One region of the Alteromonas sp. S167 genome, then DNA from elsewhere that is predicted to be linked to it. Evidence: predicted binding sites of a transcription regulator. Region 1 holds the regulator's gene; the other holds the start of a gene.
The links. Region 1 encodes FNR, which switches genes on or off when oxygen is low (the NO sensors DNR and NnrR bind a similar motif). Its sites were predicted from a motif close to TTGATCTAGATCAA; they were not measured.
Positions count from the first base shown of each region.

Region 2: the regulator FNR is predicted to act here: its motif matches at 2,528-2,541, upstream of apt (adenine phosphoribosyltransferase).

Region 1 covers NZ_JAZETR010000011.1:11,759-16,158, reverse strand. The annotation lists gene ttcA (tRNA 2-thiocytidine(32) synthetase TtcA) at 1-492, opposite strand, end outside; gene uspE (universal stress protein UspE) at 609-1,532, opposite strand; gene fnr (fumarate/nitrate reduction transcriptional regulator Fnr) at 1,670-2,410, opposite strand; gene V7R35_RS15570 (sulfite exporter TauE/SafE family protein) at 2,460-3,119, opposite strand; gene ccoS (cbb3-type cytochrome oxidase assembly protein CcoS) at 3,122-3,376, opposite strand; gene V7R35_RS15560 (heavy metal translocating P-type ATPase) at 3,378-4,400, opposite strand, start outside.
Region 2 covers NZ_JAZETR010000006.1:1,775-6,174, reverse strand. The annotation lists gene dnaX (DNA polymerase III subunit gamma/tau) at 1-1,906, opposite strand, end outside; gene apt (adenine phosphoribosyltransferase) at 1,941-2,477, opposite strand; gene V7R35_RS10415 (HvfC family RiPP maturation protein) at 2,846-3,607, opposite strand; gene V7R35_RS10410 (HvfB family MNIO-type RiPP peptide maturase) at 3,604-4,400, opposite strand, start outside.

The DNA.
Region 1 (4,400 bases):
GTCGTCTCTGTGATGACCCAGGGCAATTTTAGTTGCGCCTAATTCCTTCGCGGTGCGATACAAAATGCCTCGGCGCAGCCTTGAACACAAAGAGCACGTTGTTTTTCCCTCTGGAATTTTGTCTTTAACTATAGAGTACGTGTCTTCTTCTACAATTTTGTAGTCTACACCAACGCTATCAAGATATTCTGGCAATATGTGTTTTGGAAAACCTGGCTGTTTTTGGTCAAGGTTTACCGCTACGATGTCAAAATGAATAGGCGCAATTTTTTTAAGGAAAAGTAAAATATCAAGCATGGTGTAGCTGTCTTTACCGCCAGATAAACACACCATTACTTTATCGTTGTTTTCAATCATGCCAAAATCGCCAATGGCTTTACCCACGTTACGGCGAAGTCGCTTCTGAAGTTTGTTGAAATTATACTTTTGCTTGCTTTGTGCTGCGTTTGATACCGCATCGTTAGCACTAGCACTGGTTGTGCCTAAACTCATAATTAACTAGCTTGTTTCGTTCTAAAAACGCCATTATACAATAAAGCGTGTTTTTGAAACCATGGTTGCTGTCGTTAATTTATGCACATAGCGTAATAAAACGTTACTTACATTTTTTATTTAGCCAGTGGCGAAACAAAACCATCCGGCTTTATGGCTAAAACGTCACAGTTGAGTTCATCAATAACGTGTTCCGCAGTGTTTCCAATAAGTGCCGCAGATAGGCCTACGCGCCCCACAGTACCGATTATTACTAGCTCTGCATCAATATCTTTGGCAACTTGCGGTATCACTTTTTCAGGGAGGCCCTCTTTCACGATACACTTTTCATCGGGAACACCATATTTAAGCGCGTGTGCCTGCATCTCATTATTGTGGTGATTCTTAACCGCATTATGATAGTTCTCAGGGTCGAACTCTGGCACTTCAATGGCGACATTAAGCGGTGTTGTTGGATAGCTATTAACTAGATTCACATTGCCTTTGAGTAACGTGGCGTAGTCGTTTGCGATAAGTGTAATTTTATCATTTAGGGCAGCATGTTCATTGTCTTCGCTACCCACGTTAACTGCAGCGATTATCTCGCCGTTTTCCGGCCAATCGTGGTCTTTAACTAATAGTACAGGGCAGGGACATTTACGCATTAAATGCCAATCAGTTGGCGTAAATAGTACAGACGCCAAGTCATCATGTCGCTTTGTGGCTTTTACAACAAGATCAACCTTGTCGTTTAACGTATAGGAAATAATTGATTCGTAAGCGCGGTTGTTCCACTCAACCACAATATCGGCTTCTTGGAATCCTAAAGCATTCAAGTGGTTCTTTAACCACTTTGCTTGTTCATTGGTAACCGCGTCGCGCATTGACTCACGCTCATCGCCGCTTAACATTGTGGTCATGTCGTAAGAAAGGTCGTAAACCACTAACATAGCAGTAACCGAAGCGCCTGTTTTTGCGGCTAGTTCAAACGCCCGGCTTAACGCAGGCTGGCTGTCTCGTTCAGTATCAACAATCGCTAAAATATGTCTACACTCAATCATGTGATGTCCCGTTAAAACGAACCATATATGTTTAGTGTAAACGACAAACTCGAAAACGAAAGTTGAACTAGATCAATATTTTGCTAATTCGAAAGGTGATGGCTAGTGAACTTAAACATAAGTTCTTAAGTGCCCACCTATCCGTTGCACACAATACTCGGGCCGTTTAAAGCCTCTAGTTTCTCGTTTAAGCGGTCAAAGTTCTTGATAGTAATAAGTCTGCCGTCTACCTTAATAATATCTTCTTTTTGAAAACGACTGAGTAAACGACTAATTGTTTCTATGGTAAGCCCTAAATAATTTCCAATTTCGTTTCGTGTCATCGTTAGATGGAATTCACGATGTGAGAAACCACGCTCTTCGAAACGTTGTGATAGATGAGAGATAAAATACAACAAACGCTCTTCTGCTGTACGCTTATTGAGTAGCATGATCATGTCGTGATCTTGTTTAATTTCAGCACTCATAAAGCTCAATATTTGATGTCTTAGTTTCGGGAACTGCACCGACATTTCATCAAGAGTTTCGTAGGGGAGTTCACATACCATTGCCGTTTCCAGCGCTTGTGTGTAGCTTTGGTGTTTATTCTCACGCAGCGCGTCAAAGCCTATGATATCGCCTGGAAAATGGAAGCCAGTAATTTGCTCCTCGCCTTCGTTATTGGTTACAAAAGACTTAAAAGAACCCGTGCGCACAGCAAATAAAGAGCGAAATGTATCGCCCGTACTAATTAATATATCACCTTTGTGAAGGGGCTTTTTACGCTCGATAATGTCATCTAAAGATTCAATTTCAGTTTTATTCAGTGCCACAGGTAAACACAAATGGCTAAAACTACAGTTCTGACAGTGAATTGAAAACTGGCTTCCTGCGCTCATGACAAGACCTCACAATAGTTATGGTTATTTACCAATAATACCGCAAGCTTTAAAGGATTGCCCGATAAATCAAAAGCACTGAATATAAAGCCATTAACACCGCAATGACTTGTCGGGTAACAGTATGTTGAAAGCCACGTAAAAGAAGCTGGCTGCCTGCACTGGCGGCCAACAATGTTGGTAAGGTTCCCAGTCCAAAAAATAGCATTAACGCCGCACCTTGCGTTGCATTACCTGCGGCTAAAGACCACGTAAGTGTAGAGTAAACAAGGCCACAAGGTAGCCAGCCCCAAATAATACCGTAAGGAATGGCATGCATTGGTGATTTAAAAGGAAGAAACTTTTTAGAAACAGGTTGAAGCTTAGAAAACAAACCTTTACCAAACGATTCTAGTGCGGTTAAAACGGTCCACCACTTTCCTAGATAGCACGCTAATAACAACAGCATAATGCCGCTTAACAGCGTAAGAACATAATTTGCCAAAGGAATAAATTCAGACGCCATTTGGCCAATAGCACCGGTAAGCGCACCTGCAACGGTATAGCTAAATATGCGCCCCAAATTATAGGCAAATGTATAGGGAAGTGGGTTAGCATCCTTTGGGGAAACCATTCTTAGTGCGGCTACGATACCGCCACACATTCCAACGCAGTGCACACCGCCGGCAAGACCAATGAGAAACGCAGATAGATAGTTAATACCTTCCATATTTAGCGCTTCGATTCTTTATTTACTGTTTCTTGGTTTTCACTACCCATGTTTTGTTTTTCTTCTTGACGCTGCAAGGCTTTTCGCTGCTCAGCGAGTTTTTTCTCTTCAGGTGGAAGGTCGTCATCAAACAAAATACTGTAACCTTGACGATCTAAATCTTCAAATTGATTAGACTTTACAGCCCAGAAAAAAATAACAATTGCCAACGCAACGATAATGATAGCAATGGGGATAAGGACGTAAATTATGCTCATTCTATTTCCCTAAAAGCCTTGTTGAATTGGTTACAACAATAATACTGCTTAACGACATACCCACAACGGCCATCCAAGGCGATAAAAGCCCAGTAACTGCAAACGGTAGAACCAATACGTTGTAGCCAACAGCCCAGCCGATGTTTTGTCGAATCTTTTGTTTCACTTTGTGTGCGGTTTCAATCAGCTCAGGCACAGACAGAAGCTGGTCGCCCAGCAAAATAACGTCGGCGGCAGTTTTTGCAACATCAGTAGCGTTGCCAACAGCTATAGCAACATCTGCACTGGCAAGTACAGGAGCGTCGTTAATGCCGTCACCCATCATCATCACTTTTTTACCCTGTTGCTGCATTTCAACTACCGCATTGTATTTTTTGTCAGGTGTAAGCCCGCCAAGTGATTTAGCTATAGGTAACGATTGCGTAACTGTATTTACATTGTCCTGTGTATCACCGCTTAACACGACTAACTCATGAGTTTTTGACAGCACGTTAAGTGTTTCTTTCGTATCTTCACGAAGGCTGTCACTCACTACAAAAGCAGCCAACAGTCGACCGTTTACAGTTAAAAACACATTCGCATCAATGTTCACGTCTTGCGGCTCTACTTTGCAAAACAAAGCTGTACCCATTAAACATTTTGCTTCATTAATCACCCCAGCAATTCCGCCGCCAGGTGTTACTTCAAATTGGCTAACCGTAAATGCTTCAGCTTGATCATCAGGTACTTGCTTAGCGTTCTTTTCACTAGCAGTTTCAGGTGAAGTGGACTTTAAAAAGGCACTTGCAATAGGATGTTCTGAGCGAGTCTCTAGCGCTTGGGCAAGGGCCAACACATTTTGTGCATCCACACCTTCTGCAAACCATGTTTGTGCCAGTGTGAACTTGCCTTTGGTTAATGTACCTGTCTTATCAAGGGCAATAGTAGTTATGCTGGTTACCTGCTCTAACGCGTCTGCACGTTTAAGTAAGATACCTTGGCGATTAAGTTTGGCCATTGAACAAGTTAGTGCTGAAGGCGTAGC
Region 2 (4,400 bases), on a different contig from region 1:
CTTCTTCTGCTTTTCGCTGTTTCAGTTTTTGGCGTAGCGCCAACATATCAGCCGTTGATGTTAGCTGTTCTTCAGGTGTTTGTTCTGGCTCGTTATTACTAGCATGCGCACTGTCAATTTGGGAGTCATGTTGAAAACTTGCGTTGTTATTATCAGCTAACTCGCCAGGAGCGTCAAAACTTGCACTATCACTATGGTCGTTCAGGTCACCCTCATGGTGTGAAAGCATGTCATCCATGTAGGCATCAAGAGGCGGGCCGTCATGTGGCAAAGCTTCATTATTAGGCGTCTGATCATGAGGCATTACATTATCAGCAGCAGGATTAGCGCTAGGCTCGGACGTTATATCGCTAGAGACAAAGTCTTTGTCTTCTACGCTGTTGTCTTCTGCGCTGTTACCTTGGGCACTGTTACCTGGTGCATCGTCACCATGCGCACCGTCACCTTGCGCAATAGTACCCTGTTCGTTAGGCCTTTGCGTTAAGCTGGGCTCAGATGCCCTATGACTACTATCAGCTTCACTTAATTCTGTAGTCGTAGGCGTATTGTTATTATCAACGTTATGCCCTACGACAGAACTATCACTATCATCGGCAACTGGAGCCGTTGAATTGCCATGGACGTTAGTGTGTTGTACTTCGCTTACTGATGTTTGAGCGCTTGTATCGCTTTCAGTGTTGTGATTTGCAAGAGTTTCGCTTGAATGCGCTTCCTCTTGCTTACTGACGTTTCCCGGGCCACCACTTGGGTCGTGGCTATTAACAGGAAGAGTTTGCTCGCTTTGGTGAGTCTCTATTGCACTTTGAGTATCACTTAATGGCACGGCTGGCGCAAAAGTCATCATCCGCATAAGCGTCATTTCAAATGCGCTTTTTCCGTCAGCAGCAAAGGGTAGATCCTTTTTACCTTGCAACGCAATTTGATATAAAAGTTGAACCTGCTCAGCGGGTATGCCTTTCGCTAACTGATAAATTGCTTTAGCCGAGGTTGTCTCTAATTTACACGCTTCAGGAACCCATTGGGTTAACGCAATTTGATGTAGCAAACTTGCTAGTTCGCTATGAACGTTGCTGTAATCAGGTGCTTGTTCAGCAATCTCAGTTACTAATTGCATTACATCAGCGGGCCGTTTATTAACAACAGCGTGAACCACTTTTAGTAACTGATTTTTATCCATTAAACCGAGCATGTCGGTCACGACTGAGGCGACAACGTTGTTTCCGCCTTGCGCAATAGCTTGGTCGGTTAAGCTTAATGCATCACGCATACTACCTTGTGCAGCCCGGGCTAATAGCGAAAGCGCTTGGGGCTCAAAGGGTAGATTCTCTTGCTCAAGAATATGCGTTAACTGCCCAACAATTTGTTCGCGCGACATTGCTTTCAAATTAAATTGTAAGCAACGCGATAGAATCGTAATGGGTAGCTTTTGTGGATCAGTTGTCGCAAGTAGAAACTTTACGTGAGGAGGTGGCTCTTCAAGCGTTTTAAGCAGCGCGTTGAAGCTGTGCTTAGAAAGCATGTGTACCTCATCGATAAGGTACACTTTGTATCTGCCGCGAGTAGGTTTGTACTGCACGTTATCAAGAAGCTCGCGAGTATCCTCTACTTTCGTTCTTGATGCAGCATCTATTTCTAAAAGATCAACGTAGTTCCCCTGCTCAATTTCTTTACAGGTATTACATTGACCACACGGGTTTGCACCCTGTCCTTCTTCGCAGTTCAAGCTTTTTGAAAAGATACGTGCAATGGTGGTTTTACCAACACCTCGCGTACCCGTAAACAAATACGCGTGATGTAGTCTATCGTTATCCAAAGCATTTGAGATGGCTGACACTACATGCTCTTGACCTACAAGCTCACTGAACTTGCCTGGTCGCCACTTCCTTGCTAATACCTGATAACTCATTATACCGTTTATTGCCTTTTCAAATTACAGACGATTATTCGCCTTCGAACTCGCAGATTGAATAGCTTTGAATATCTAATGCAGTCAGCTTTTCACAACCACCAAGATCTGGAAGATTGATGATGAAGCCAGCATGCTTAACCTCACCGCCTAGAGAGCGGATAAGTTTTGCTGAGGCTGCAATAGTACCGCCAGTGGCTAGTAGGTCATCGATAAGTAAAACTTTATCGCCCGGCTCAATGGCGTCTTTATGAATTTCTAATGTATCTGTTCCATATTCCAACTCGTAGCTTTCGCTTACTACTTCACGAGGAAGTTTGTTAGGCTTTCTTACTGGAACAAAACCGATGCCCATTTCGATCGCTAAAGGCGCACCGAAAAGGAAACCACGAGCTTCTGTGCCCGCAATTTTAGTAAATCCCATGCCCTGATATTTTTCAACAAGCAACGAGATACAGCTACTGAACGCTTTATGATCTTCTAAAACGCTGGTTACATCTCTAAATAAAATACCTGGTTTTGGATAGTCAGGTACGGTTTTCACTACTGATTTAATATATTCTGCAGTCACAATTTTGCCTTGAATGTCTGCGTTATAACCAGAAGGTGAACCAGCCGGCGATGATATGCATCAACGGAAACGCGATTAGAGTTGCTAGCGATGCTAGAAAGTACCACTTGTTATAGACTTCTTTGAAATCTGAATTGTCAGCCATTTGCACTACCTAAACAATTTTATGAACAAAAAAATGGTGCTAAATGTTAATCGAAAGCAAGCCCGATTGACAGCGCTAATATGACTGATCGGTCACTTTCAATACACTTAAAGGCTAAAGTTTAATATAAAGAGGATAAATGCAAAGTAAATAACTCACATTTCATATTTAGGGTAAGCGTAAAGCTGTCTGCTTTTTAAAAGCAAACATAGCATTACGAGTTTCATGCTGGCAGCAAAATACCTTTCTTAAGCATATCTTTAAGCGTTTGATGCATTCCTGCCCTTAGCGCATCTTCGGGGATTTGTGGCAATTGCTCGACAAGTAACGAGGCAAGCTCGTTAATATCTAACCCGTCTTCACTTTGCTCTAGTGTGTGGATCAAAATGGCTGTTACTGCGTTTAAGTGAACAAACTGAACGTCGTCCTCCTGATCGCGGTAAACTACATAAAATTGCTGTTCTGGCGATTCAGCTTCTGGCAAGTAGTCTGAGCCAATAAGATGCACTGGATAAGAATAAGCCGCTAAAGAAGCATAAGGCGAAACACGTACAGCACTTACTTCCATTGTATCTTCGAAGTAAGTAACCGATGGCACGTTCTTTCTTATGCTTACGTCGAGTTCTAACCATTCATAGTGGGCAAGCTGTGCAGCAAATTCCGGTAAATCGATATTTAAATGGGACGCTGTCGACAAGTACTCAACAAATTCTTTACTTATCTCAGCAAAATAAGGCGAACGGCATTCGTGTAATATAAAAAACTGACGAACTAAGGCTTCCCAACCTTTCTCTTCATGTTCGTTGATTACTATCTCTTTTAAAACAGGAAATGCAGTACTTACAAAGCCATCAATATTGTTGAAAAACAAAGACTGATAAATAGCCATTCGTCTTGCTTGGTCATCATTATCAGCATTGAACGCCTTGGGGTTTTTTATTGAATTAACAAAGCTTCTTTGTACCTCTTGGAAGTTATAGCTCATGCAACACTTCCTTTAAGTAACTCGCCACTAGATTGCAAACACGCCTGCTGTATATCTTTAATACGTTTTACTTCACCGAGTAACTTTTCCAATGGTGGAATATTAAAGTCGCGCTCTAGCAATGTTGGAAAAACACCATGGGTATTATAAGCGTGGGTCAATAAGTTCCATACCGGCTCGATAACATCCGCGCCATGAGTATCCACTTTAAGGTCATCGGCCTCGTCAAAATGCCCTGCAATATGGCCGTATACAATTTTATTTGTAGGCAATGCGCTGATGAAATCATTAGCATTATATTTGTGGTTGATACTGTTTACGTACACATTATTCACGTCTAACAACATCAAACAGCCCGACTCGTCCAAAATGGTCTTAGTAAAGTCGAGTTCAGACATTTGTTGACCGGGAGCCATGTAGTAAGAAACATTTTCAAGAACAAGTGGGCGCTCTAAAATATCTTGGACCTGTTTTATGCGACTAATCACATGTTGTGCAGCTTCTTCTGTGAATGGTATGGGCATTAAATCGTACATATGCCCTTCTCCACTGCAATAGCTCAAGTGTTCGCTGTAAAGTGAGATATTGTGGGCATCTAAGAATTGCTTGATGCGCTTAACAAATTCAATATCGAGTTTGTCGCTACTGCCAATAGATAACGATAGACCGTGAGTAGTAAAAGGTGCTTGTGAGCTAGCCTCCTGAAATTGAGTTTGATACTTACCACCAAGCGGGATCCAGTTTTCAGGTGCAACTTCCCAAAAGTCTACTTCGCTAGGTAATGTAGGTAGTA